3 regions of the Paenibacillus sp. LT-B23 genome follow, and region 2 is predicted to be linked to each of the others. Evidence: predicted binding sites of a transcription regulator. Region 2 holds the regulator's gene; each other region holds the start of a gene.
What was found. Region 2 encodes NrdR, which represses ribonucleotide reductase genes. Its sites were predicted from a motif close to AACACNATATATNGTGTT; they were not measured.

Region 1 (9,835 bases), on a different contig from region 2:
GCTGTTCCTTTTTCAGTGGAAGCCCTTCACGGATCGCCGGTTCATCCACCTGAATCATGCCAATCCCCGCTTGTTCCAGTGCTTCTACCTCAGCCCGCAGAGCCAGTGCTAACTGTAAAGCAACCTGACTGCGAGGAATATCATTCCGTTCGAAGGACCAGTTCAAAATCGTTACCGGACCTGTCAGCATCCCTTTGACTGGCTTGGAGGTCAACGATTGGGCGAAGGCCGTTTCTTCCACGGTCATCGGTTGATCGAACGACACGTCTCCGTATATAATCGGTGGCTTGACACAACGGGAGCCGTAGGACTGCACCCACCCGTTTTGTGTAAAGGCAAAGCCTTTCAGCTTTTCGCCAAAAAACTCAACCATGTCGGTCCGCTCAAATTCCCCGTGTACAAGCACATCAATGCCAATGTCCTCCTGAATATCAATCCATTCCTTGATTTGCTGCTGAATGAATGTCCGGTACTGCTCGGCAGACCATTCCCCTCTGCGATAGTGCAGGCGGGCTTTGCGAACCTCAGCCGTTTGCGGGAAACTGCCAATCGTCGTGGTAGGCAGTGGAGGCAGCTTCAACTTGTCCTGCTGAATCACACGACGCTCAGCGAAGGGAACGCTACGTGACTGCGGCTCTTTCGCCAGTAGAGCCGCCATATCGGCCGCGGTCTGTACTCGTGCCGCCGAGCTGTTGAAGCGAGCTACCGCGTCCGCACTCTGCTCAAGCTTGGCAAGTGCCGAGGGTTTGCGTTTGCCAAGCGCAGCGGTCAAAGCTGCGATTTCTTCCAGCTTTTCATCGGCAAAGGCCAGTGCTTGCACCAGCTCTGGGTCCAGCTTATGCTCTGCTTCCAGACTGACCGGCACATGCAGCAGACTGCATGATGGCTGCACGATGAGCTGGGCGGCGGGTGTCTGTTCTGCCAGTTGTCCAAGTAGCGCAGCCACGGCGTTCAGATCGGAGCGCCATATATTGCGCCCGTCAATAACGCCAGCGGCCAGCGTTTTGCCCGCAGGGAAGCCATGCCGGAGCACATGTTGAAGGTTTTCGCCATCATCATGTACAAAATCCAGACCTAATCCCTGTACCGGGAGCGTGGACAGGTGCTCATAATGATCCAGACTGCCAAAGTAGGTTTGCAGCACGATATTTAAGGATGGAGCAGCCTCGGCCAAGGCTTCATAAGCCTCCTGAATAATGTCCAAATCCTCTGCCGGGAATGAGGTGGTCAGGACAGGCTCATCCACCTGCACCCACTGAACGCCTTCCGCAGCCAGCTCAGACAGGACGCGGGTGTACAGTGGCAGGAAGCTTCGTACAATGGCGGTCAAATCCTTACGATCATAGCCTTTGGACAGGGCAACGAACGAATAAGGACCGATCATGACGGGTTTACCTTCAATGCCTAGTTCCTGTTTCGCTTCACGATAAGCCTGCAAAGGCTTATTCTCGGTGAACACCGGAGTTGCATTCGCCAATTCCGGTACGATGTAGTGGTAATTGGTATTCAGCCATTTGGTCATTTCACTAGCGGTGGCACCCTTTTGTCCACGGGCTATTCCGAAATAGACGGACAAAGGAACAGGCCCATCGGGACTGTAGTTGAACCGTTCCGGCACCAGACCGAACATCACGGATGTATCCAGCATGTGATCGTAATAGGAAAAGTCTCCGACTGGAATTCGATCAATTCCCTTGTCACGCTGCTTGCTCAGATGCTCCAAACGCAATCGTTTCATCTCGATATGCAATTCGCTTTCATCCATGCTGCCGTTCCAGAAGCGTTCCAGCGCTTTCTTCCATTCCCGGTTCCCGCCGATACGCGGATATCCCAGGTTACTGCTGATCAAGCCGGGCAATTCAGGCAATTCGGTAAATGACATGTACTTTTCCTCCCAGGCTGGTGGCCAGTTTATTTTTGCGTACAAAAAAAGACATTCCTCCCCGGGGTTAAAAATGAGTAGGGGAAAGAATGCCTCCGGTTTTTAAAAAATGAAAAATCGGCGACTGCTCTTAACACCTCCCTATCTCCCGTAGGTACTTGCGATGTTGTTGAAATAGGCAGGTCTCCTGACTTACGGATCATGACTTTCAGCGCTCCTTCCCGGTCTGTGGACCAGTGGGTGTATCAACAGCTGAAAATTCCCCGTTTACAGTGGCGGGACCGCGCCGGACTTGCACCAGCTTCCCTTTTAAGCCTGAACTGAATAGAACAGACACCTATCTCCAAGCTATGCGATTATGGTATGACGAATAATTATGCACTCGTATACTTGTTCACCATCATAAGTGAAACTTGCAGGATGCGCAATAGAAACTCCGTTTGAACCTGCAATGAAACGATTAAGTTCATGGAAGCACATTTAGGTTTATTAAAAGCGTTCTGCTCATCAGTACGTTATCCCGTGTTCCCGATCTGAAGCACCTTGAAGCACCGCCCTTGTCAATTACACGCAAAAAAAAGACAAGTCCTCCCATAGGGAAAGGACTCGTCTTAAGGCATAACAACTCATGCGAGTATAACATCGCCTCAGGCTAATGTAACGATAGATCCTGCCAGAATGCTGGCCTTAACATCAACCAGTCGCTGATTGCGGCTGCCTCGGAAGGGAAGGGTCAGATCCTTTTGCTGTTCTACAAAGGGACCGTCCACAATCACATCGCACAGCAGTGCCAATTCCCGCCGGGCCTGATCCGTAAGCAGTTCTTCGTAGACGAAGCCCGTATAGGCCCACACGGTTCGGTCAGGGCAGGCTGCGCGAAAGTCGCGCACAAACTGCGAGCATTCCGCTGCTGAGAAAAAGGGGTCTCCGCCGCAAAGGGTTAACCCGTCCAGCAATGGATTATCGGCGATGTCACGGATAACCTCCTGCTGCCGTTCCGGTGTGAACGGTTCGCCTGAACGGAAGCTCCAAGATGCCGGATTGAAGCAGCCGGGGCAGGCATGGCGGCAACCGCTAATGAACACAACGGTGCGCAGGCCGTGTCCTTCGTTCAGAGATTCCGGAATGTAGCCGCATAAATTCACCGATGCTTCACCCGGTCACGTACCTCGGCTTGTTTTGCGGCGTTGAACCGGACGGTATAATCACCTGTCAGATATCCGGTTACCCGGCGCAAGCGCTGAAAATGCGTATGTTCCTCATCAGCACCGCAATGGGGACAGCTTGTCCCGATAATGCCCTCGTAGCCGCATTCCGGGCAGCGATCTACGGGATGATTAATGGAGAAGTACCCAATGTTTTGATGAAGCGCATATTGTACAATTTTAAGAAACGCCTCCGGGTTATTCCGCGCATTGCCATCCAGCTCAATGTACGAAATCGCGCCAGCGTTGCACAGGTTATGAAATGGGGCTTCGAGGCTGATTTTACGGGCAGCCGGAAGCGTGTAATACACAGGAATGTGAAAAGAATTCGTGTAATATTCACGATCATTCACACCGGGAATGACACCGAAATCCCGCTGATCCAGCAACGTGAATTTACCGGATAGACCCTCGGCAGGCGTAGCGAACAGCGTAATGTTCAGGTTATGCAATTCACTCATCCGATCGCAGTAGACACGCATGGAAGCGATGATTCGCTGCGCCTCGCGGTATACAGCGTCATCCTCCCCGTGGTGTTTGCCGTACAGTGCCTTCATACACTCAGCTAATCCGATAAATCCGATGGAAAGCGTACCGTGCTTGAGTACGCTACCTACCTGTTCATCCGGCTCCAGCTTTTCTCCGCCTTCCCATACCCCTTCGCGCATCATAAAGTCTGAGGCCTTGGCCGGCTGGCTGGTCTGTATATGATAGCGATGGATCAGTCCGTCCACGGCAATACGCATAACCTCTTCCAGTCTGATATCAAAGTCATCCCGGTCAGGTGCCTTGCGCTTGCCTGTGCAAATGCCGTATTCAATGCCAAGACGCACCAGATTAATCGTATTGAATGAGAGATTACCCTTGCCGCTCTGACGGTTTCTGCCGAAACGGTCAGCAATGGTGCGGGTACGGCAGCCCATTGTTGCAATAATGGTATCCGGATCATCTGCACGGTAATAGGGCAGGTTGAAGGTAGCATCCACATTGACAAAATTGGGATACATACGTTTGCTGGAGCATTCTACTGCCCGCAGGAACAAGTCATAGTTGATATCCCCTTCGGCCTGATTGATTCCTTTTTTGCATTGGAAAATATGCTGTGGAAAAATAGGGGTTTCTCCACTGCCCAAGCCACGGATAGTGGCCTCCAGCAATGATTGTGTAACAAGCCGCCCCTCAGCAGAAGTACACATCCCGTAATTCAGTGAGGTGAACGGGATTTGTCCACCTGCCCGACTGCTCATGGTATTCAGGTTATGAATAAGGGATTCAGCGGCCTGGCGGGTCTCCGTCTCCGTTTCTTCACGTGCGAATGCGTATGAACGAGGGCAGACCTCATGTAATAGGCTGTTGGCTATATGTAATTCGTCATCAGGCAGAGCGGGCTCTATTTCTTCTCCGAACAGGCGGAGTCCCTTACGCAGATGCTTGCGGAAAGACCGGGCCACGAATGGAGCGAGATCCCAATCTATTTTATTAGCAGAAACGCCTCCAAATTGGCTGTTTTGCTGAGACTGGAATATGATGGCCACCAGTGCCATAGCAGACATAATGGTTTGCGGTGTGCGCACAGAGCCGTTGCCTGTATTAAAACCGTCTTGCAACAAGCGACCAAAAGGAATAAAGATACAGTTCGTAGTCCCGAGCGCATATTGGTCCAAATCGTGAACATATACATATCCACGGTCAACCGCATCCGTCAGTTCAGACGGAAGCACACGCAGGCGTGCATACCACTTGGCGTACTCGGAACCGAGCTTGCTCATTTTGCCGCTGAACGATTCTCCATTCAAATTTGCATTCTCCCGTAGCATGTCCAAATCCTGTGCCCCAATGACCCGTTCGCCGATGTCGTATAATTGATGTTCCTCCAACACCTTCATCGCAAAACCCTCCATATAGTAAAATATATATTATTCTCCCAAAAACAATATATTGACGATATCGTGTACTAACCAATTGTTTCAGTCTATATATTGTATATATGGATGAAGAGAGAGTATGTGATTATTGTCACATCAAAAGTGGAGAGAAAGCACAAAGAGGCCAGGTGAAAAGTCAGGAACACATCTGCGAATACGCTCCTTACTCTACACCTGGCGATCGAATATTTGACGAAACGATATGATGGCAGGTCCATTGGATCTGGATATATTGATAATAAATTGATGGATAATTTAAAGCAGTTTTTTTAATTGGGACACCCGGCCTTGTGAGATATCGAGCATTTCGGCATATACCTTTTGTGGCAGGTTGGGATGTTCCTGAATCAGCTTACGGAGCTTTTTTACCATTTCTCCTTGCTGCACTCTGGATTGCTTGGGCTGCCAGGTTGTATGGTTACGAATCGGCTTGGTATGTTCTTGAGCCTGGATGGCTTCGGTGCTGGTGGGATGTACATGTTCCTCTGTCTTTAATACCTGAATGCAGTCGGCGCAAATAAAGCTATCACGAAAATAAGTCAAATGATCAACTGCGCCGCAAAATTTGCAGGATACACCTGTATATTTCCTTAATACAAATCCTTCTTCATTCACGAAAAATTCGAGCGAATCACCAATATTGATATCCATCGTGGTGCGCATTTCCTTGGGAAGCACGATTCGCCCCAATTGATCCAGAGGCCGTGTCATTCCGGTATTTTTCATAATCCCATCCTCCTTCAATTATATATCCTGATTATACCAAAAAATATTATTTTTTGCTTTGTTTATTGAAGAAAATATACAATTTTTTTATGCATTTATCATATACCTTCACACGTATTGCCGGGGGCAGAAGATGGTTTATAATATATGTATCGACTGTTGGAGTAAGAGGCTGCGAAGTATCGTGGCCTCTCCCTAATCCGGTAAGTGCTTTACCGCCTACAGTTGAACATTTTTCAGGGTTTTAGAATTCTTTGAAATGATCTCAACTTGTAAGGAAGATGACTATGAAAAGCAACAAAATCTCAATGAAGGAAATTGCACAATTAAGTGGAGTTTCTGTAGCAACCGTTTCCAGGGTCATCAATGAGAACGGGCGTTATTCGGATGAAACCCGTCAAAGAGTGATGGACATTATAAGTAAGTATCAATACGAGACAAACAGTATTGCGAAAAGCTTGCGTATGAACAAATCACAGACAATCGGTGTGCTGGTGCCCGACATTAACAACGAATTCTTTTCGGTGATCGTACAGGAAATTGAAAGATTTTTTTTCGATCTGGGCTATTCGACGATTATTTGCAACACAGCCAAGAGCGCCGAAAAAGAAAAAGAATATTTGAAAATATTAGACAGTAAAATGGTCGATGGTCTGGTTTGTATATCTGGTCAGGAGGAAGTGCTGACAGATGTATTAAAACGGAAGATACCTATTGTATGTATTGACCGCCGTCCAAAGATTGACTCTAATGTTGCTTTTATAGCATCTGATCATTATGCTGGCGGGTTTATGGCAACCGAAGAGCTCATTCAAAAAGGGTGTCGTCGCATTTTGGTGCTCACTAAACAACAAAACCTTTCATCCGTGAATGAACGTTTGAACGGGTTTAGTGATGCGATGTTAAAGCACAATCTCATGCTAGGTAAAGAGCAATATGTTGCTATTCATAGCGATCATAACAACCTGGATGCAGCTAAACAAAAGGTGCAGCAGTTGATTGAAAACAAGATGAAGTTTGACGGTATTTTTGCTACCAATGACTGGCTGGGACTGGGTGCCTTGCTTGCTTTGCAGGAAAACGGGATACAAGTTCCCGACGAGGTTAAAATTGTGGGCTTTGACAATGACACGATTTCCAAGTACTGCAATCCTCCTTTGACGACCATCAATCAGGATAAGGCTGCTTTGGCAGATAAGGCCTGCGGCATTTTGCTGGAGATGATTGAAGGGAAGACGCCAAGTGGTGAGCAGCAGCAATTGTTGCCGGTTAGTTTGGTGGAAAGACAGACAACTTAATGGAGATCAAGATCAAGTAATGATATGAGTGACAGAAGGAGTGCTTCGACGTTGTTGCCGGGGTACTCCTTTTTCGTTATGATATATTAAAACGCTTTCATACACCTTTTCATCATATTTTGAATGGGATAAGGAGATGACGGATATGAGTCATGAAACAACGGATTTAGAATATCTTTTTCAAAATCCGAAGATTCATCTGGACGAACGTGTACGGGATTTGGTATCCCGGCTAACCTTGGAGGAAAAGATTGAATCCATGCTGCAATATCAGCCTGCCATTGAACGATTGGGGGTCGCCGCCTACAAGCATGGTACGGAAGCAGCACATGGTATAGCCTGGTTGGGAGAGGCGACTTCATTTCCACAGCCTGTGGGGTTGGCTTGTACGTGGGATACGGAGCTGATGCGACAAGTCGGCTCGGTCATTTCGGATGAAGCGCGTGTCTACTACCGCCGTGACCCGGCGCTAAACGGACTGACGTTGTGGGCACCAACCGTAGATATGGAGCGTGATCCGCGCTGGGGGCGTAATGAGGAAGCGTATGGAGAAGACCCGTATTTGACGGGAGAGCTGGCAAAGGAATTGGTCAAAGGGATACAGGGCGATCATCCGGTATATTTGAAAGCGGTTGCGACATTAAAGCATTTCCTCGGTAACAATAACGAGGTGGACCGGGGAAGTGATTCCTCCAGCATAGACCCGCGAAACCTGCGTGAATACTATCTGAAAGCCTTCGAAAAGCCTTTTACGGAAGGCAAAGCCCAATCCATGATGACCTCTTATAACCTGATTAATGGAACGCCCGCTACGTTGTATCACGGTGTTAACGATATTGTCAGGGACGAATGGGGAATGGACGGCTTTGTGGTCAGTGATGCCGGTGATGTGATGGGAATCGTAAAGGATCATCAGTATTATGACTCCCACACGCCGGGTGTGGCTGAATCTATTCGCGCGGGGATCGACAGCATTACGGATGATGCGGATTTGTCCAAGCAGGCCATTCGTGATGCTTTGGCGCAAGGAACGCTGCAAGAAACGGATCTGGATCAGGCGTTGTTCCATACATTTCGTGTTCGCTTTCGTCTGGGGGAATTTGATCCGGCGACAGACAATCCCTATGCCTTGATCGGGGAAGAGGCCCTGATGACAGAGCAAGCCCGTGAACTGTCCTTGCGTGCAGCGAGGGAGCAGATTGTATTACTGAAAAATGAGCACAAGCTCCTGCCGCTGGACCCTATGGGGTGCGGCAAGGTGGCGGTGATCGGGGCACTCGGCAATGAGGTATACCGCGACTGGTATTCCGGTACTCTTCCATATCGGGTGACACCGTTGGAAGCGATTCGCGCCAAGCTGGAAAGCGAAGGCGGGCAGGAGCGCGTCGTATACCGCGATGCCAAGAATCGTGTGACCTTCGCGGCGGTGACTGACGGAGCGAAGCTTACGGTCGATTCTTCCGGTGACATGCTTCTGTCCCATGATGCCGAGCCGACGATTTTGACCGTGAGCGATTGGGGCTACGGCAGCGTCACGTTGACCGACGAGCGTTTGGGCACCTATGTGACGAGCGATGAGGAAACGCTTCGCGTGACGGCTAAGGAAGCGTATGGCTGGTATGTCAAAGAAGTCTTCGGGGTGACTCCTGTTGAAAACGGAGGTAGTCTGTGGACGACCTGGAACGGCAAGCCTGTGATCACAGGGCCAGAGGGCTCATTGAAGGTAGCCGAAGCTGCGAGTTCCGTGCCTAACGCAGTAACGGGCAACGGGACGATGGCTTCGATAGCCCCGGAAGTAGATACAGCTTTCCGGGTAGATACAGTGTCAGATGGTGTAGCGGAAGCGATAGCCGCCGCCCAAGCGGCAGATACGGCAATCGTATTCGTCGGCAATCACCCGCTGATTAACGGCAAGGAAGAGAATGACCGTCCGGGTCTTGAACTGGCAGCATCCCAACAGCGGCTCATTGAGGAAGTGTATCGGGTAAACCCGAATACCATTGTGGTTCTGACGGGCAGCTATCCGTTTGCCATCCCTTGGGTGCAGGAGCATATTCCTGCTATCGTATACACGTCTCATGCCGGGCAGGAGCATGGCACAGCAATTGCAGATGTGTTGTTTGGGGATTATGCGCCAGCGGGCCGTTTGAATATGACATGGTATCAAGCGGAGGATAAATTGGGTGATATCAAGGATTATGATATTATTCGCGGCGGACGTACCTACCAATATTTTGAAGGTGAACCCTTGTACGCATTCGGCCACGGTTTGACGTATTCTCCATTTGAGTACAGCCATGTGCGTACAGATGCCCAAGCGCCCGATACGAACGATAGCTCTGTTACTGAAGGTAGCGTCAACTCTCTTGCTACATTTGATGCCTCGGATACTCTGAAAGTGTGGGTGGATGTGACCAATCAGGGCATAACCGCCGGGGAAGAGGTTGTACAATTATATGTGCGGTCCGGGGCCTCGCGGGTCAAGCGACCGTTGAAGACGCTTTGTGGATTCCAGCGTATTCGTCTGGAGCCGGGCGAGACGCGAACGATTACATTTACGGTGCGGGTAAAGGACTGGGCAATTTGGGATGTCACACGGGATCGCTATTGTGTTGAATCAGGCGAATATATATTGCTGGCAGGCGCTTCTTCAGCGGATATCCGGCTGGAGCACCGGGTTCACGTTCAAGGCGAAGCTATTCCACCTCGCCAAATCGGACAAAGCATCCGCGCTGAAAACTTTGATGATTGCTCCGGTATTCTGCTGGATGAAAGCAAGGAGCAAAAGGAGGCCTGTGT
Region 2 (9,835 bases):
TCATGCCGGAATTACCGGAAGTAGAAACGATTAAACGAACGTTAAACGAGCTTGTCGTCGATAAACATATAGATCATGTGACTGTGAATCTGCCGCGCATCATTCAGCGGCCTGATGATATACATGCTTTTGCTATGGAACTGGCTGATCATCGGATTACAGGAGTGGAGAGACGCGGGAAGTTTTTGCGGATTCTGCTGGATGGACTGGTACTCGTTTCCCATCTCAGAATGGAAGGGCGATATGGCCTGTATTCGCAAAATGATCCTGTGGAAAAGCATACTCACGTTATCTTTCATTTTACGGATGGTACGGAATTACGCTATCAGGATGTTCGCCAATTCGGCACGATGCATTTATTTACGGAAGGACAGGATTTGCTGGAGAAGCCGCTGAACAAGCTCGGTTTGGAGCCGATGGACGAGTCCTTTACACCGGAGGCACTTCGCGAAGCTGTGGGGACCCGTTCGACTTCGATCAAGGCAGCGCTGTTAAACCAGTCATATGTCGTGGGCATCGGGAATATTTATGTGGATGAGTCGTTGTTTAAGGCGGGTATACATCCGGCACAGCCAGCCAAAAGTTTGGATGACAACCAGTTTCGTGTGCTGCACGAAGCTATTATCTCCACACTGAGCGCGTCGATTTTGGTCGGAGGCTCGTCCATCAAATCATTCGTCAACGGACAGGGTGAATCGGGAGACTTCCAGCATCAATTGCAGATCTACGGACGCAGCGTTAAGCCTTGTGTTAACTGTGGTACATTGATCGAAAAATCCGTTGTAGCCGGACGTGGTACACATCATTGTCCGGTCTGCCAGCCTCTGCGCTAAGCAGGTACAGTCACCCAAAGCCCATACCTCTCATATATTGATTTCAAGTACCAATACTGCGAAGGGTTCCGGCTGCTTTAAGGCCCTGCCTTCGCAATGGGAGGGAATTGGAGTGGCTAATCATTGGGGAGCCCTGCTGCTGTTGGCATTTGCACTAAGTCTGGACAGTTTTGGAGTCGGTGTTACGTATGGGCTGCGCAAAATGAAAATTCCACTGCTATCCATTGTCATCATTTCAGTATGTTCAGGTTTGGTCATCGGCATATCCATGCAGCTAGGCGCATTGTTGTCCCAGGTTCTGTCTCCTGTATATACGACCGTTTTTGGCGCTGTTATCCTGATTGGAATTGGCTGCTACTCTTTGTATCAATCTTTGCATCGCAAGGAGGATCTGATTGATGAACCCGATCCTGAGAACAGTAATGTTCTGGCAGGGGAGAAATCTGAAGAAGTACAAGAGGAACGGACCGTATTTTCGTTGGAATTCCGCAAATGGGGTCTTGTTATTCGGATTCTCCGAAGTCCATCTGCTGCGGATATGGACCGTTCGGGCAGTATCTCCGCTATGGAGGCGGTTTGGTTAGGTATCGCTTTATCGGTTGATGCGTTCGGTGCAGGATTGGGAGCAGCTATGCTAGGCTTCCAGCCCCTCGCTACCTCGCTGGCTATTGCGTTATTCAGCGGAACATTTTTGATTGCGGGTATGAAAGCAGGTTTCTGTCTGTCGGCATTTCGATTTATGAAGGCGCTGGGTGTGTTACCGGCATTATTACTGATTATGATGGGCATATTGAAGCTGTTATGAGGTGAAAGAGCATGAATATCGGATTAACCGGAGGTATTGCTACCGGTAAAAGCACCGTGTCGGCTCTACTGGTCGCCAAGGGTGCGCTGCTGATCGACGCAGATGCCATTGCCCGGGAAGTGATGCTTCCGGGGCATCCGGTGCTGGCGGCGGTCATACAGCATTTTGGACAAGCTGTAATGAACAGTGACGGAACTCTGCACCGCAAAAAGCTGGGCGAGATTGTATTTGGGGACCCTGTCCAGCGGCAGGCGCTTAATGATATTACACATCCCGCGATTCGTGAGGAAATGCGCACGCGTATGGAATCTTATGAGCGAGAATATCCGGACAAGCTCGTTCTGGCAGATATCCCGCTACTGTATGAGTCCAGATTAGAGAGCTTGTACGATGAAATTATGGTGGTATACGTACCACGGGATGTGCAGCTCCAGCGTCTGATGCTCAGAGACGGATTGACCGAGGAACAAGCAGGACTTCGGTTGTCTTCGCAAATGGATATTGAACACAAAAGAAGCCTGGCTGATATCGTCATCGACAATAGCGGAACACAGGCCGAAACAAAACAGCAAATTGATCAATTCTGGCAGCGAAAGGGACTTGCATGAATATTTTGCGCAAAAAAAGAGTCCTGCTGACTTTGTTTGTCGGGTTTGTCTTGATTCTGTTTTTTAATTCAAACTGGATGTCGTGGTTCTATCCGATTCAATATAAGGATGAGATTCGGCAATATTCGCAGACGTATGAAGTGGACCCGTTTTTGGTGGCGTCCATTATCCGTGTTGAGACGAACTTTAAGACCAGCAAGCAGTCGCACAAGGGTGCACTGGGACTCATGCAAATCATGCCCGATACTGCGAATTGGATTATGGATAGCGCTCAAATCCAAAAGGTTCCGCTGGATAGCGTCAAGCACGAGCCGGGCACCAACATTGAACTTGGAACCTGGTATGTGCATAACCTGTCGGTGAAATTTAAGGATAATCCGGTAGCTACTGTTGCGGCTTACAACGCAGGCCCCGGTAAAGTGCAGGAGTGGCTCGACAAGGGCGTATGGGATGGGAAAGAAGAATCCATCAAGCAAATCCCTTTTGGCGAGACGCGACATTATGTACAACGGGTTATTTACTACTACAGACAATACACGAAAATTTATAATCAGTTTTAACGGATGGCGAGGTTGCGTGTAAATATGTACATGACACAATGAGCCTGATGGCATTAAAATGAAAAAAGCGCAGGACAGGCTGTTTTTAGCAGCCCATCCGTACACTTTTTCTTGTTGCTTCTGCGTTACTGCGATTATTGGTATTGACCTGCCAATTGTTGTTCGGCGATCGTTACGAGGCGTTTTGTGATATAGCCCCCGATCGAACCGTTCTCATAGGAAGTCATGTTACCTTGGTATCCATCTTGAGGAATGCTGATACCCAGCTCTTGAGCGATTTCATATTTCAGTTGCTCCAGAGCGCCGGAGGATCTGTTGACTACCAGGTTGTTGGAGTTGCCATTGTTTCCTTGTGCCATTGTTGTTCACCTCCTCGTGACTTGGTAAACATATTATGAACCGTTTTGACAAAATTATTACGAAAAAGTATAGGGAATTTATTGGAAAAAGGAAGTGATGAATTTATGAAATGCCCGTACTGTGCCTACAATGGAACAAAAGTACTGGACTCGCGGCCTGCGAATGACAACAAGTCCATCCGTCGCCGCCGCGAATGCGAGCAATGTGCTAGGCGTTTTACCACCTTTGAAATGGTGGAGGAGACTCCGCTCATGGTCATTAAAAAGGATGGCAGCCGTGAAGAGTTCAGCCGTGATAAAATGCTGCGTGGCCTCATTCGGGCTTGCGAGAAGCGTCCTGTATCTGTCGAGCAACTGGATATGATCGTATCTCAGGTGGAAAACGCCATTCGCAACACAGCCGCTACAGAGGTGGACAGCCAGCAGATCGGCGAGCTGGTCATGGAACAGCTCTATCCTGTTGATGAAGTGGCCTACGTGCGCTTTGCATCCGTCTATCGGCAGTTTAAAGACATCAACATGTTTATGAAAGAACTGAAAACACTGTTATCCAAAGATACAGCCAGCGACTGATCGCTGACTGTATCTTGGTTTATGGTGGAAAGATTATATTTTTTTATAAAAGTATTGACACATGGGTGAAAATTTTATATGATATAGAAGTCGCTTCAAACAGATGATTGAAAATATATAAAACGGGGCCTTAGCTCAGCTGGGAGAGCGCATCGCTGGCAGCGATGAGGTCAGGGGTTCGATCCCCCTAGGCTCCACCAAATTTTAATATGGACTCTTAGCTCAGTTGGTAGAGCAGTTGACTCTTAATCAATTGGTCCAGGGTTCGAGTCCCTGAGAGTCCATCCTTTAGAAAAACGGCAGAAATGCCGTTTTTTTGTTTTGAATTCAGCTCTGCTTTCCCTTGTGGTCACATGTTTGGTCGCAGTAGTATTTTTGATAAAAACAAACGCCATGTTCTCTTGAATGAGGGCACGGCGTTTGTTGTAGTTTACCCCATGCTTTTTAGAAAGGCGGTCAATTAACCTTTACAGTACATTTGAATTGACTTGAGGGATTTTTCGTAGCCTATTCAAGAGCAGAAGCCTCGTCATGCAGAAATTTTTGCCGTTCCTCGTACAGACGCCGCGCATCCCCATCTTGGCTTAGAAAATCCAGTGTATCCATCGTCTTCTTCAATGTGGGTTCACTCATCTTAAGCACCTTCCAATTTGCCTTATAAGAAGATAGGCTTCCTTCTTGAAGTTAAACCTCACATTCCTTTACATTCATGTTCAATGGACCTGTTACTTGTGATCAAATCCGTTAAAGTCCTTGAGCATTCCAATAAAATTTTCAAGTTGTTCATCGTCCCATCTTGAAATGTGTTCGTAAAATACAAATTCTTTCTCTTTTAGAGCATCAATCGTCTTTTGTTGTCCAAGCTCAGTAAGGGATAGAAGTATTCCTCGACGATCATCAGGGGAGGTTTCCCTTTTCACATAACCCAAAAGCTCAAGTTGTTTGACGAGACGGCTAACCGAACTGCGATCCATAGCTGTTGATTCCGCCAGCATAGTGGCGCTTGTTGGGCCATAAGAGTACAGCCGACGGATAATATGGAAACCCGCAGGTTGTATTGAAGGATCGAAACATGCTGCAGTTTTGACATTTAGCGCATGTGAGGCGCTTATGAGGGCATTGATTTGCTCGCCGAGCTCCAGTTCCAGTTGTCCTCTTGGCGTATTTTTGTGTCGATCATCATTCATCCTATTTCACCTAACCTTAATTGATAAAGTAAATAATTCAAGTCAATTAATTGACATATATCAATCAAAATAATATAGTTGATTGATATCAAGTATATGGCTGCATTAGCTGTATGTCAAAACTTGAGACGGGTCTAACGGAGTAAAGCAATGAACGGCCAATTACATTGACAATGACTTCAGCACAAAGGAGAATCACGATGACGGCTAATCCGATTGTTGTAATAACTGGCGCAACAAGTGGTCTGGGGCAAATCGTTGCGATTGAATTGGCTAAACGTGGTGCTCATCTTGTCATGACAGCCAGGAGTAGGAATCGCGCTGAAGCTACTAAAAAAATGATAAAAGATATGATGCCCTCAACAAAGGTAGACTTTTTTTTCGGGGACCTATCCTTAATGAAAGATGTCAGACGTATGGGAAACGAGATTTCAACTGCATACCCCAAAATAGATGTGCTTTTGAATAATGCAGGACTGCATGCATTCGAACAACGGGTAACCTCCGAGGGAATTGCAGAAATGATAGCTGTGAACTATTTAGCACCGTGGTTATTGACGCACACCTTACAGCATTCCTTGAAAAATGCAGGAAGCGCCAGAATTGTAAATGTTGCCTCTGAGGCTTCACGCAATCATGGCGAGCTTAAGCTCCCTGAGGATTTGACCAATATATCTCCTTTTACTTCTAGAGGCTCGGCTGCAATATATGGGAAAACCAAGCTGTATAACATTATGTTTACGGGTGAACTGGCACGCCAATGGACTGGAACGGGGATCAGTGTTAACGCTCTGAATCCAGGGTTTAATGTTACAGGTCTCGGACGTGAGCTCTGGTTTGCATCATTACTTGAGCGTTTTTTGAATTTTTTTCATATTGGTGATCCACGCAGAGGAGCTGATATTATGACTCGTTTAATTGTGGATCCGCAGTATCAGGCGGTTACAGGAGGGTATTTTAATGTCGGAACCGGACATTCGATTGTACCTGTACATCCCGGTGGAGACATCGCTATGCAAAATAAACTGTGGAATTATACGAAAGAATTACTACAACAAAGAGGTCTTCTTAATCATATGACCTGATTTTATGGATAACAGCGGCTAAACTGAGGACTGTTTTGTAAAAATCCAAGGTGGGGTAGCATGAGCATAGCTTACTCTTGCGGAATGCAAGATTCATAGTACATGATCTGCATCAAGATGTGGAATTTGGAGAATAGCCGTAGCATGAAAAAGGTTTGATCATTTATAGTATAGATATCGTTTTTATGCTATATAATTGGACTTTTTTGCTTAATACAAGGCAGAGGACTGAAAGACGTTCCTCAATATTTTATAATGGAGGCTTTGCTTGTGGATAACGTTTTCTCGGAGTGGGCAGAGTCCCATTTTCCTTTATATACTGCTGACAGCATCCATTCGCTGTACAGCACCTCGAATTTTCCGATGTATAAGATTCATGAGAGTGTAACCGTGCTGATTGCGATTGCCAGCGGCAAAGGTATTCTCAGGATTAATGATCAAATGTACGAGCTTATGGAAGGGAGCGTCATACTTCTCCCGGCGCATAGCCATGCGGCTTTAATTACGAATCTCCAGCAACCACTTCATGCGTATAAACTTTTAATCCGTACGCGAGAGCAGGTGAGTCCTCTGCCCGCAGGTGTCATGATGCGGAAAAGCGAGGTGGCCTCCAATGCCAATATTCAGTTTTTCTCTTATGAACCTGCGATTGTAGCCCATGTGGAGGAATTGTATATCCATCGTTTACCAGCTAGTGAGGCCCGTCATGTGGAGAATCAAATTATATTTCACCAAATCATTCTCCAACTGTTAAAAAAGCAGGAATCCCAGTATGCTGCCAGTGAGCAGCCGTCCATAGAACACAGTATTACTTATTTGGAAAACCACTATAGCGAAAAAATAACACGTGAGCAGTTGGCCGCAATTGCAGGCGTAAGCCGATCTCACTATTCTATTCAGTTTAAGCAGCTTACCGGTTTTTCTCCGAACGAATACTTGTCGCGGCTGCGCGTTCACCGAGCCAAAGAGCTATTAATTAGCGGATCAGGCACGCTTCGGGAAATTGCGTTGAAAGTAGGTTACAAGGATGAATTTTATTTGAGTCGTCGTTTCAAGCAGTATACAGGAGCGTCACCTTCAAGCTACAATCGCGGATCATTCCAGCGTGTGGCTGTATTGCTTATACCTTACGCCAGCCATCTGTTGCTGCTTGGATTGGAACCTGCGGTCACCATTTCGGAAAGCAGCGAATATGTGAAGATGAATGGTCTGGAGCCTCCGCAAACGATGAAGTTTATAAGTACGAATTGCTCTGCTGAACAGGTAAACTCGGTATTGCTTGATACCAACATCGAGTTGATCATTGCGGCCAAACAGCATTTGCACCAATATGGGCTGAATCCTGACCATTTGAGAGTTGTAGCGCCTATCGTAGAAATTTCATGGATGGAAATGGGTTGGAAAGAGCATCTGCGTCGTATCGCACATGCTATTCAGAGGAGCGATCGGGCAGAGCAGTGGTTAACTGCTTTTGAAAAGGAGGAGCAGACCGCCCGTTCACTGGTGCAGCAATGCGCAGTCGCTAATGAAATCATAACGATTTTGGTGATTAAGCCGGATGAGCTACTCGTTTACGGAGCGAGAAATGTCGGATATATTGTCTATCAATCGCTTGGACTACGGCCTCCTGAATTGATCGGGCAGGAGATGAAGAAGCTAGGGGATCAATTTCACTCCATTCCCATTGAGCTATCCGAACTCGCAGATTATGCAGGGTCGCAATTATTGGTTGCTGTGTTTCCGGATGAAAAGGGTTCTACTGCACATAGTGAAATGGTATTTAATTCGTCTTATTGGAACAGCCTTCCCGCTGTACAGCGGAATAATGTACATCTGCTTGACCTTGATGAATGGTTGCCTTACAATCCGGTTTCTATTCGTTTACAGCTTCAACGAGCGGTAGCTTTATTTACAAGTAACCAATAGTCCAAGTCATTTTCCAAACAAAAAGGCATGGTTCGGCGCATAGTCGTTCCATATAATTAGTTCATACAAATGAGAATGAATTTCATAATCAATGAAAAGGGTACTAAGTTCAAGATTAGTATCTTATCTACGATATGATGATTCATTGAACATAGCGTTTTGAAAGGGAGAGAGTTATTTTATGAGAAAGCTTTTTATTCCGCTGGTACTTTTACTTGTGGTTGTATTGAGTGCTTGTGGCGGAAATCAGGCGAACCATGCCGAGAATGGTAAAAGTTCGTCCTCTGAGGCTACTTCGGACTCGAAATCGAAATCTACCACATTTGTCTATCAATCCGAGAATGGCCCCGTGGAGGTTCCGACCCATCCGCAGCGCGTCGTTGTGCTTACCAGATTCTTAACGGGTAACGTTATGGCGCTCGGTGTGCCTCTGGTCGGCGTGGACGAAATGTCCAAAACCAACCCGAATTTTGAAGAGAAGCTGAAAGGCGCCGAGGCGGTGACAGACGAAAGTCTGGAGAAGATCATCGAGTTGAATCCGGATCTTATCATCGGGCTTTCAGATATTAAAAACGTCGATAAATTAAAGCAAATCGCTCCTACTGTCACTTATACATATGGCAAGGTGGATTTCTTAACCCAACAACGTGAAATCGGCAAATTGTTGAATAAAGAAAAAGAAGCACAAGCCTGGATCGATGATTTTACAGCCCGTGCCCAAAAAGCCGGAAAAGAAATCAAGGCGAAGATCGGTGCCAACGCGACGGTTTCGGTCATCGAGACATTCAATAAGCAGCTCTATGTCTATGGCGATAACTTTGGCCGTGGAACCGAAATTCTCTATCAGGAGTTCGGACTCGCCATGCCGAAGAAAGTCAAGGAGGCGACCCAGAAAGAAGGTTATTTTGCCTTATCGTCTGAGGTTATGAAAGATTACTTGGGTGACTATGTCATTTTTAGTAAAAACGCGGATGAGGACAATTCGTTCCAGAATACTGAAACGTACAAGAATATTCCCGCGGTCAAGAATCAACATGTCTTCGAGGCTAACGCGAAGGCGTTCTACTTTAACGATCCACTGAGCATGGAATACCAATTGAAATTTTTCATTCAACACTTTCTTGGTCAGTAAGGGTTGATCCCTATTTTGGGACCGCAACACTTAGGGTCGTCTACGATTGAAATCATGGCAACGATTCGTCTTTCGTTGTGAATCATTTTTATTCGATGCGAAGGAACTGGTTATTTAACAGTTTCTTCGCATATTTCATTAAAGAAGAGATGAGAGTCCGATGAAGATTAAACAACATGCTTTTCCCTTTGCATATAAGCTTCTTGGCAGCGTGCTGGCGCTCATTTTGTGTTTCATTATTTCAATGGTATTTGGTGCAGCGGAAACAACGCTCCACGATCTATGGCTTGCTCTCACCTCGGGTACCAAGGATGACAAAATTCTCATCCTGCGCGAGATTCGGCTGCCCCGCGAGCTGGCTGCGATGCTGGTCGGCGCCGCTTTTGCCGTATCCGGCGCGATTATGCAGGGAGTTACCCGCAATCCATTGGCCGATCCGGGCTTGCTGGGCCTGACTTCCGGCGCTAATATGGCGCTCGCGTTGGCTTTCGTATTCTTCCCGGGAATCAACTACTTTGGCATTATGGTGGCCTGCTTTCTCGGTGCTGCTCTGGGCGCAGTTTTGGTCATCGTCCTTGGCTCAATGCGCCGAGGCAACCTGTCCCCGATCCGAGTCGTGCTGGCGGGAGCGGCTGTATCCGCGTTTCTGTATGCCATCTCTGATGGCGTCAGCATTGCATTTAAGATTTCAAAGGATGTATCCATGTGGACCACCGGGGGTCTGATCGGAACAACGTGGGGACAAATACAGGCCATTGCGCCAGTCA
Region 3 (9,835 bases), on a different contig from region 2:
AGACGAGGGCCAATATGCCGTCTGCGGGGACCAGATGTGTACCACTTCCGGTAAAATCCGGTGGAAAAGTGTCTCATAATCAGACCACAAGCGCTCTCGCTGCGCTGGCGTATAATCCTTTTTCCAGCCCCAGCCCCCGTTCTCCTCATAATGCGCCCAAGCTGAATCAATCTCATTATTACCGCACCATAACGCGATACATGGATGATTGCGCAGACGCTTGATGTTGTCCTCCGCTTCCTTAGCCACATTGTCCAAAAAAGCTGGATCTCCCGGGTACATACTGCACGCAAACATAAAATCCTGCCATATCAATAAACCGTATTCATCACAAAGCTCGTAAAATACGTCTTCCTCATAAATACCGCCACCCCAGACCCGCAACATGTTCATATGAGAGGCAGCAGCGCTGGCAATCTCATGCCGATACCTCTCCCGTGTCACTTCCGTCGGAAAGCTGTCATTCGGAATATGGTTGGCTCCCTTCGCAAACACCGGAACCCCGTTCAGCTCAAAATAAAAGCCCTCTCCCGCCGCATCCCGTTCACGCACAAGACGAATGGAACGCAAGCCCGTCTTTACCGTTTTTTCCGCGATGACAGTTCCTTCATCCCGGTTCACAAGCTCGGCTGCAAACGTATATAGATGCGGCTCTCCCAGTCCCCGGCACCACCACAGCCTGGGTCGCTCCATATACAACTCCAGCTCCACCGTTTGCCTTCCCTTCAACAGACGAACAGGCTTCAGCCATTCCCTGCCGTCAGCCGAAATACGAAGATCCGCTACCCTGATCTCACCCGCATTTTCGATCTCTGCCACTGCCGTTAGTTTGGCTCCGTCTGCACTGATTTCATCCTGCCGGATAAACAAGTCTCTAACGATAAGACCAGACCATGCCTCCACCCGCCCCTCTCTCCAAATGCCGCTCGTCACCAGCCTCGGTCCCCAATCCCAGCCGTAGTGGTACGGAGCTTTACGTGCGAAAACGCTTACCTTTTTGTCCGCCAAACCACCTGCTTCGGACTGATCATTTGGCGCGGGAAGAGCGTAACCCAATTGCTCCAGCTTGGGTACATCCACAGCTATCGGAGAACGGAACACGATTACCAGCCGATTCTCTCCCTGCTGAACCCATGCCTTCACATCCCGCCTCCATATCCGAAACATATTGTTGGCTGACAAAACGGGATGCCCGTTCACTCGTACCTCCGCATACGTGTCCAAGCCCTCCAGCACCAGTTCTACACATGGGCACTGAAGCTGATCCGCTTTCATTTCAAAACAGGCTTCGTATATCCAGTCCTGTTTGTCAATCCATTGTACCTCCGCCTCGTTCGTTCCGATAAAAGGATCAGGAATTTTGCCATGTCGTAAAAGGTCCGTATGCACACATCCCGGTACTTTCGCGCTAAGCCACTCTTCACCTGATGCGTTCCTAAACCTCCAGTTATACAACCCTGTCACATTGAACATCGTCGCAAGCCTCCCTGTAAGGATGATTGGGAACATCTGAACTCCTCTATAACATAACAAAAATAACATTAAGCTAACAAAATAGTCAAATCGTTTTTTATGACAAAACAAATCGAAAAACAACAAAAAAAAGTCGCCTCGCCCCAAAAGGCTAAAAAGCGACTTTTTATCTTCCCCCGTATGGAGCTCGATCATCTATATCTGGACATCAACTATATTTGATTGTGCTGATTGGGTGTTCATGTTCATCGTTACCCTGACTGAGCCGCGGCGCATACCCCTCCCGTACGACCAGATCTGCATGTAACAGTTTTTTCTCGACAGGCGAATCCGGGTTGGTTATGCGCCATAGCAATTGATCCACCGCACGCATGCCCAACAGTTCCTTATCCACTCTCACCGTAGCATAAATCGGCATCTGGTCGCTCATATCGTCAAAACCGGTCACCCCGCAGCGCCTGGGGACGTCAATTCCCTTTCGTTTGAGCCCATCCACCACATGCCCGGCAGTCACATCATTCACGCATACGAACATCTCCGGCAATTCATCCTCGGTCAGCTTGTCCAATTCCTCGGCAAGCTCCTGCGCTCCCATGCGTAGCAAAGCTCTGTTTTGCTTTAAGGATATTCCTCCAAGCTCCAGTGCGGAGCGAAAAGCTTCCCAGCGTTCATAAAAACTGTGAGCATCGTCGATGTTTCCGACAAATTGAAAGCGGGTATAGCCTCTGCACAGCGCATTTCTCATGAGTTCGCCCATGCACGTGCGGTTATCCGTGAACACCGTATCGCTTAAAAACGCAGAATCCCAATGATCCACCATGACGACCGGAATGCTCATCCGATAAATATTCAGCAATATTGAAGTGGAAATGGACCCCACCGTGATAATGCCCTTGATCGCCTCCGGATTCAGCAAAGAAAACATATCCTCTGTCGAAGGCTCCGTTAACGTGAGCATGTTCATCCCCTTTCGGTTCAGACGCTCGGAAATACCTTCAAACACAGGACCCCAATACCTGGATTCTCTGTTCTGGTGCCGTATATTCGGAAATAACACCAGCACAGTGCCCGACCATTCCCCGGCATCCGTGTCCCGAGGTTCCACCCCCGTTGTCTTTGGATGATTGCGAAAATAGCCCATCTGGGCAGCCAGCTTGACCAACACTGCCCTCGTCTCCTCACTTACTCCGGGCTTGCCGGACAATGCACGCGAAACAGCGAACTTTGAAACGCCCGCCGCATCCGCAATTTCCTGCAACGTTACTTTTCCACGCATCTTCTCACCCAACCCTATTCGGAATCTTTTTTTCTGCCTCTGCCTTTCCAATACATGGGCGTACTAATAAACTGGTATCATCGTAGCACACTTTGTTTTAGATCATCAAACGATAGATTTGCACAAATCCACACCATCCACCAAAATATGTTTGCATAATAAAAAAACAAACACATAACAAATCAACAGAAATGACTTGACGGAAGGCTCGCTATTTCCTACAATTTACTATTGAAAGCACTTACATTATGTAAATCATACTTATAAAGGGGGATTTTGCAGATGTTCAAAAACAGGTCGGTACGACAAGGCTCCATCCTGCTCCTGGCTTTGCTGCTGCTCGTGACAACGGGCTGCGCGAACGGAACAGGCGGTACGGCAGAAAAGGAAAATCCCGATGACACCAGTCCTGTTACACTTACTTTTTTTGGTGGTGACGCCAGCTCCAACTGGAATAATATGAAGGATGCAGTCGGGCAGGAAATCATCAAAAAAACGGGCGTCACACTGAACGGGGAACATGCCGTCAATGGCCGGAGTGAGGAAAAGTTTGCTTTGATGGCTGCCAGCGGAGAATATCCTGATCTGGTCTACCCCAAAAGCGATGTCGGTAAGCTGGTCGATGCCGGGGCACTCATTGACTTAACCGACCTGATTGACAAATACGGCCCCAATATCAAGAAAGTGTACGGAGATTATTTTAACCGTATTAAATATAGCCATGACGACCCTGCCATCTACACGATCCCAACCAATTTGGGCGTAGATCACATCGCATTTGACGCACAAGCCGGGTTCGAAATCCAGCATCAGGCACTTGAGAAGCTCGGCTATCCGAAAATTCGCACTGTTCAGGATTTTGAAAAAGCGCTCAAGGACTATGTCGCCAAATACCCCACCACTAACGGTCAGCCTACCATCCCTCTCTCCCTTGATGCCGAAGATTGGAAAATTCAAATTACCGTAACCAATCCGGCAGTTACCGCTACAGGTGGACCGGATGATGGAGAGTATTATATCGACCCCAAGACGCATAAAGCCATTCTCCACTACAAACGCCCGGAGGAACGGGAATATTTTCGCTGGCTGAATCACATGTACAACGAAGGACTGCTGGATAAAGACACTTTTGTGCAAAAAAGCGATCAATACAAGTCCAAAATCGCCGCAGGTCGTGTGATTGGACTCATCGATCAGGAATGGAACTATCAGGATGCCGAAAACGCACTCAAAGCGTCAGGCAAGGATGAATTTACCTACGCGCATTTTCCAGTCACGTTAAGCGAGAAATATGAGGATCATTCCCTCCAGCCACTCGGCTTTGATGCTGCATACGGGATCGGAATTACAACCTCGTGCAAAAATCCCGTGCGTGCCATCAAGTTTCTGGATTTTCTGGCCTCCGACGAAGGACAAATTTTGCGCAACTGGGGAATCGAAGGCCAGCATTACAATGTAGAGAATGGCAAACGGGTTATTCCGCCCGATGTGCAGCAACGTAAAAACACCGATACTTCCGCTTTTATGAGAGAGTCGGGCATCGGTTTATATTGGATATGGGGACCCCATTACGGTGACAGCATCAAGGACCCTTCCGGTAACTACTATACGACGAACTATCCGGAGATGATTACCGAAAATTACAGCCCGGCCGAAAAAAAATCCCTGCAAGCCTACAATGCTCGAACGTGGAAGGACCTGTTCCCGAACGAAAAAGATTTTCCGGTAAAAGAATGGGGCGCCGCCTACAACATGCCCGTTCCGACCAATACGAACTACAATGTCATTTATCAGAAGTCGCAGGACATTGTGCGCAAACGGATTCCCGAAGCTGTACTCGCCAAGCCGGATCAATTTGATGCTGTCTATGACCGCATGCTCCAAGAGTTGGATCAAGCAGGTGTGCCGAAGGCTGAGGAAATCTACAGCGGACTGATCCAAAACAGGCTCAAGCTGTGGAACGGGGAAAAATAACGATCAAATAAGCTGAACTTAAAAGTTACTTACTGTGCCACTACGCAGTCGGATGGTGCTTCCCATCGCCACCGCCCCCGGATTTCTTGAATAATCATATAACTAGGTAGAAATCCGGGGACAAAAGCGACCGCTTCGCTTGTACAGCACCATTCCGCCTACTCCGTTTTGATGTTTATTTTTCAAGTTCAGTATGTTCGAGTTTTGCTTATATAATGAAAGATTACAGGACTGTCTTGATGATTCCCATGATCCAAATGCCTTGTTCGGAAAGGCCGATCTGACGTGGCTGTTGAAATGTATTCCCCGCCGAGTTCGAAAAGCTGATAAACAAGCCGATGATAAGCACAATCTAAATCTTCACTTACTGTATTTCAGATCATAATTGACTCTTGCCTCTTCTACATGCGAATAATTCGTTCTGCCCCACTGTCTTAATTCTTTCATCGGTAGAAGTAAGGTTTCGCCTAAAGGGGTTAGCGAATATTCCACAGTAGCAGGTACTGTTGGTGTAATATGGCGTTGGACTAGCCCATCCCGCTCCAGCTTTCGTACCGTTTGTGTCAGCATTTTTTTGGAGATGCCCTCGACTCTTCTTGAAATATCCCCGTATCTGATGCGCCCATTCTCCAATGCGTAAATGACGAGCGCCGTCCACTTGTTGGAAATAATCTCGAGAACTCTGCTATAGCCACAACCCGCCAGCGTGATGTCGGGTTGTTTTTTGGTGATTGAAGATGTCAAATCCTATCCCCTCCTATGCACTTAAAAGTACCCTGGACACATTAAAGTGCCTCCTTATGTAAGTTTAGATTTTATATTAAGGTATGTCTATACCTGCCGCTACGGCAGCGTAACCGTCACGAGTGAAGTCAGAGATCTACTTGTAAATTACTCTTCATTGGGAGGAAACAAACATGCCAAATATTATTAAACCGCGGCCTAAACTGTATGTGATGGATAACGGACGAATGAGCATGGACAAGAACTGGATAATTGCGATGCATAACCCGGCTACGATTAACAATCCTAATGCGTCAACAGAATTCGCAGAATTCCCCATTTATACAGTATTGATCGACCATCCTGAGGGAAAGATTCTGTTTGATACAGCATGTAATCCGAACTCGATGGGCAGCGAAGGGCGTTGGGCCGAATCAACGCAATTGGCATCTCCTTGGGTGGCCAGTGAGGAATGTTACCTGCATAACCGGCTGGAGCAGTTGAACGTAAGACCCGAGGAAATTAGGTACGTCATTGCCTCTCATTTGCATTTGGACCACGCGGGGTGCCTGGAAATGTTCACGAACGCTACCATTATCGTACATGAGGATGAGTTGAACGGTGCGCTGCAGAGCTATGCCCGTAATGTAAAAGAAGGAGCTTATGTCTGGGCGGACATTGATGCATGGATCAAAAATCACTTGCAGTGGAAAACAATCAAACGCCATCAGGATAACCTGGAGCTGGCTGAAGGCATCAAGATCCTCAACTTTGGCAGCGGGCATGCTTGGGGGATGATAGGCTTGCATATTGAACTGCCGGAGACAGGGGGGATCATCCTCGCTTCGGATGCTATTTATTCAGCGGAAAGCTACGGTCCACCCGTCAAGCCGCCAGGCATTATTTATGATCTGCTTGGTTACCGGGATACGGTGGAAAAAATCCGCACTCTGGCTGCACGGACGAATTCTCAAGTGTGGTTCGGTCATGATGCTAATCAATTCAAACAATTACACAAATCAACCGAGGGATATTACGAATAAAATGTTCAATATGTCAGGTATCTACCCCAAAAGCCCGCAATCTCGCGGGCTTCTATGATTCGCTTGTCTGCAATCGCACCTGTAGGAATTTCAAAAAGAAAAATACTTACAAAGTATACAACCAGTAAGAAGTTCGCACTTTGCAGAGAAAGTCCTTTGGCTAAGAGAAATAAGATGAGCGAGTCCCTGTAATCTCACTCATAAAAAATTGAAGAAAGCTGACGGAATAAAATAACTTATGTGCTTTCATTATCGAGATTCCGTCGTTTGCTCCGCAGCCTTATACTCACTTCGTAAAATGCCCATTTGAATGATGTCATAGTATTGGCCTTCCCTGAACAGCTTTTGCCGCAGCCGACCTTCCTCCTTGAAGCCGCAGGCCAGATAGCAGCGATATGCACGCTCGTTGTATGTATAGACCTCCAGCTCCAGCCGATTCAGGTTCAGTGTATGAAATACAAATTTCTGTAATAGCCGGATCGCTTCACGTCCGTAGCCTTTGCCCAGGTTATCATCGCGCCCAATCACAATGCCGAGCGTGGCGTGCCGATTCAACCAGTTGATTTTAAATAAATCCAGTTGTCCAATATAGTCCAGTGTGTCTTTATGTGCAATAACAAAGCCCTTGATCTCGGAGTTACCGTCGATCATCATCTGTACGTAGGCTTCGCTATTCGTCTGAGAATGAGGATAAGTAAAAACATCGCTCAAACCGCGTGTAATATCCGGGTCATTGACCCATTTTCGTATTTCCGGTATATCCTCCTGACGATACTCTCTCAGCACGATGCGTTCCCCAATCATATGCGGCATAGTACATCTTCCCTTCGGTTATGTATGGGTATCCTGGCAGTTACCCGCCCCCAGCTAATGTGGCTTACGCTTCCATCACTCTTACGAACTCCAGAAAACGTGTCCCTTTATAACGAAGCTCCCCACGATCTCCAATGACAATCATACCAAAATCCCTATCCTTCACCTCCAGCTCCTTACGCTCGCCCCCATCAAACTCAAAAGTAACATAATAATCTGTCGAAGCTGAAAAATCGCCTGAGCCCCCGCGAGCCCTCGTTCTCTTGTCCACCACCTTGCATGAACGTTGCTCCAACTCAGCAGCTTGATTCGAAAGCCCTGTACCGATTGCCTTGGCAATGATAGCAATAAATCCAATTGCAATGATTCCAAAAACGATAAAAAATATGGCATCAAACGACCCTGAATCCATAAATCCATTTCCCATCATACGTATTCCCCCTACAGTAAAAGGTAGATTTACCACAGTATCTCCTATTGACAAATCGTACATCTTCATCCTTCAAAACTCCAGTACATTTGTAAAATTCGCACGAAAAAAAAAGTTATTCTGCTTATCCCGCACCCCGCTTGGACTTGCCCCCAATCCTTGTGCCCAACCTTTTAAAAGTGATTGACCTCACCTATATATAGATATAAAATAGAAATCGTACTCTAAATATAGTGTGCAACGCGTATTTTACACATATATCTTGAAAATACAGATATGGAAGTACCGATATAAATAGGCGTAAAAATTTTGGCGAAGCACAGCCAGCAAGGGGTTGCGAATCTTTACAGGATTTCGAGCCTTGGGCAGATGCTGTTTTGCCAAATGTCAAGGAGGATGAATACAATGCTGATTGCTTATGATTCCAAGACCGGCAATGTAAAAAGATTTATCGGGAAGCTCAAGCTTCCGGCGGTCCAAATCCAGGAGCAAATGACTATAGAGGAACCATACGTACTCATTACATATACAACGGGGTTTGGACAGATACCTGAGAGGGTATCTTCCTTTTTGCAAAAAAATGCTCAAAACCTCGTGGGTGTGGCTGCCAGCGGCAACCGTAACTGGGGCGAGAGCTTTGCCAAAAGCGCGGATTTGATCTCCGACCATTACAACGTGCCTGTCATCAGTAAATTTGAATTATCCGGAACGTTCGGCGATGTAGAGCGTTTCAAACAGGGGGTGAGCCGAGTTGCGGCATATTGAACTGAACAACATGTTGATGAAACGCGATACAGATGGCTTTTTCCAATTGGAAAAGGACCAAGAGGCTGTAGACGAATTTATGAAGGAAGTCGAAGAACGGAGCTTGAAGTTTGCAGATACAGCGGCTAAAGTGCTCTACATGATTGAGAATGATTATTACGAAAATTTCTATAGTAGCTATACAGCTGACGAAATTAAGGACATTTTCCATATCACTCATAGCTATAATTTTAAATTTCCTTCCTATATGGCAGCATCCAAGTTTTATACGGATTATGCAGTGAAGAGTAATGACCGTAAGGTTTATCTGGAGCACTACCCTGACCGGGTGGCGGTCGTCGCCCTGCATTTGGGACGCGGTAACGCCGATACGGCGCGCCTGTTGTCCCGCTCGATGATGGAGCAGCGTCTCCAGCCAGCTACGCCAACCTTCCTGAATGCAGGCAAAAGCCGTCGTGGAGAACTGGTGTCCTGCTTCCTGCTCGAAATGGACGACTCCCTCAACTCGATTAACTACGTGCTAAACACTTGCATGCAGTTGTCCAAAATCGGCGGCGGTGTCGCGGTCAACCTGTCGAAACTGCGGTCACGCGGCGAGGCGATCAAAGGTGTAGAAGGCGCGGCTAAAGGAATTATGCCTGTGCTGAAGCTGATGGAGGACGGCTTCTCCTACGCGGATCAGATGGGTCAACGTAAAGGTTCCGGCGCAGCATACTACAACATTTTCGGATGGGATGTACTGGAGTTCCTGGATAGTAAAAAAATCAATGCCGACGAAAGAGTACGTCTGAAGACACTCTCCATTGGACTGATTGTACCTAACCGCTTTTATAAGCTGGCTCAGGATAATGAGCCGTTGCATGTATTCGCTCCTTACAGTGTATACAAGGCCTACGGTACCCATCTGGACGATATGGATCTGGATAAAATGTACGATACACTGCTCGCTGACGACCGGGTGAAGAAAAAGGTAGCGATGAGCGCGCGTGACATGCTGACCAAAATTGCCATGATCCAGCTGGAATCCGGCTATCCATACATGATGAACAAAAGTAACGCGAATCAGGCACATGCTCTTAAAAACGTGGGTCAGGTTAAAATGTCAAACCTGTGCACAGAGATTTTCCAATTACAGGAAACCTCTGAAATTGCAGATTACGGCCAACAGGATACAATCCGTCGGGATATCAGCTGTAATCTGGCTTCCCTCAACATTGTAAATGTGATGGAGCATGGCAAAATCCGCGAATCCGTTCACGAGGGGATGATTGCCCTGACTTCGGTCAGCGATATGACCCAAGTCGCGAACGCGCCGGGTGTTGCCAAGGCAAACCGTGA

Region 1: ACWXW9_RS03100 (anaerobic ribonucleoside triphosphate reductase) is a predicted target of NrdR. The motif match lies at 5,056-5,073, and genes of this name have one in related genera.
Region 3: nrdI (class Ib ribonucleoside-diphosphate reductase assembly flavoprotein NrdI) is a predicted target of NrdR. The motif match lies at 7,953-7,970, and genes of this name have one in related genera.

What each region holds. Positions count from the first base shown of each region.
Region 1 covers NZ_JBSQBM010000002.1:85,545-95,379, reverse strand. The annotation lists gene metE (5-methyltetrahydropteroyltriglutamate--homocysteine S-methyltransferase) at 1-1,882, opposite strand, end outside; cobalamin riboswitch at 2,043-2,238, opposite strand; gene nrdG (anaerobic ribonucleoside-triphosphate reductase activating protein) at 2,530-3,027, opposite strand; gene ACWXW9_RS03100 (anaerobic ribonucleoside triphosphate reductase) at 3,024-4,973, opposite strand; gene ACWXW9_RS03095 (AbrB/MazE/SpoVT family DNA-binding domain-containing protein) at 5,268-5,738, opposite strand; gene ACWXW9_RS03090 (LacI family DNA-binding transcriptional regulator) at 6,026-7,036, shown strand; gene ACWXW9_RS03085 (glycoside hydrolase family 3 C-terminal domain-containing protein) at 7,182-9,835, shown strand, end outside.
Region 2 covers NZ_JBSQBM010000023.1:48,844-58,678, reverse strand. The annotation lists gene mutM (DNA-formamidopyrimidine glycosylase) at 3-833, shown strand; gene ytaF (sporulation membrane protein YtaF) at 946-1,638, shown strand; gene coaE (dephospho-CoA kinase) at 1,650-2,246, shown strand; gene ACWXW9_RS23715 (lytic transglycosylase domain-containing protein) at 2,243-2,806, shown strand; gene ACWXW9_RS23710 (alpha/beta-type small acid-soluble spore protein) at 2,941-3,165, opposite strand; gene nrdR (transcriptional regulator NrdR) at 3,271-3,738, shown strand; tRNA gene ACWXW9_RS23700 (tRNA-Ala) at 3,863-3,938, shown strand; tRNA gene ACWXW9_RS23695 (tRNA-Lys) at 3,950-4,022, shown strand; partial or broken gene ACWXW9_RS23690 (Rpn family recombination-promoting nuclease/putative transposase) at 4,249-4,395, opposite strand; gene ACWXW9_RS23685 (MarR family winged helix-turn-helix transcriptional regulator) at 4,464-4,925, opposite strand; gene ACWXW9_RS23680 (SDR family NAD(P)-dependent oxidoreductase) at 5,126-6,010, shown strand; gene ACWXW9_RS23675 (helix-turn-helix domain-containing protein) at 6,281-7,936, shown strand; gene ACWXW9_RS23670 (iron-hydroxamate ABC transporter substrate-binding protein) at 8,118-9,068, shown strand; gene ACWXW9_RS23665 (FecCD family ABC transporter permease) at 9,229-9,835, shown strand, end outside.
Region 3 covers NZ_JBSQBM010000003.1:134,197-144,031, reverse strand. The annotation lists gene ACWXW9_RS05505 (beta-mannosidase) at 1-1,473, opposite strand, end outside; gene ACWXW9_RS05500 (LacI family DNA-binding transcriptional regulator) at 1,682-2,749, opposite strand; gene ACWXW9_RS05495 (ABC transporter substrate-binding protein) at 3,032-4,723, shown strand; gene ACWXW9_RS05490 (winged helix-turn-helix transcriptional regulator) at 5,084-5,467, opposite strand; gene ahlS (AhlS family quorum-quenching N-acyl homoserine lactonase) at 5,641-6,489, shown strand; gene ACWXW9_RS05480 (GNAT family N-acetyltransferase) at 6,739-7,302, opposite strand; gene ACWXW9_RS05475 (DUF2500 domain-containing protein) at 7,367-7,729, opposite strand; gene nrdI (class Ib ribonucleoside-diphosphate reductase assembly flavoprotein NrdI) at 8,138-8,497, shown strand; gene nrdE (class 1b ribonucleoside-diphosphate reductase subunit alpha) at 8,484-9,835, shown strand, end outside.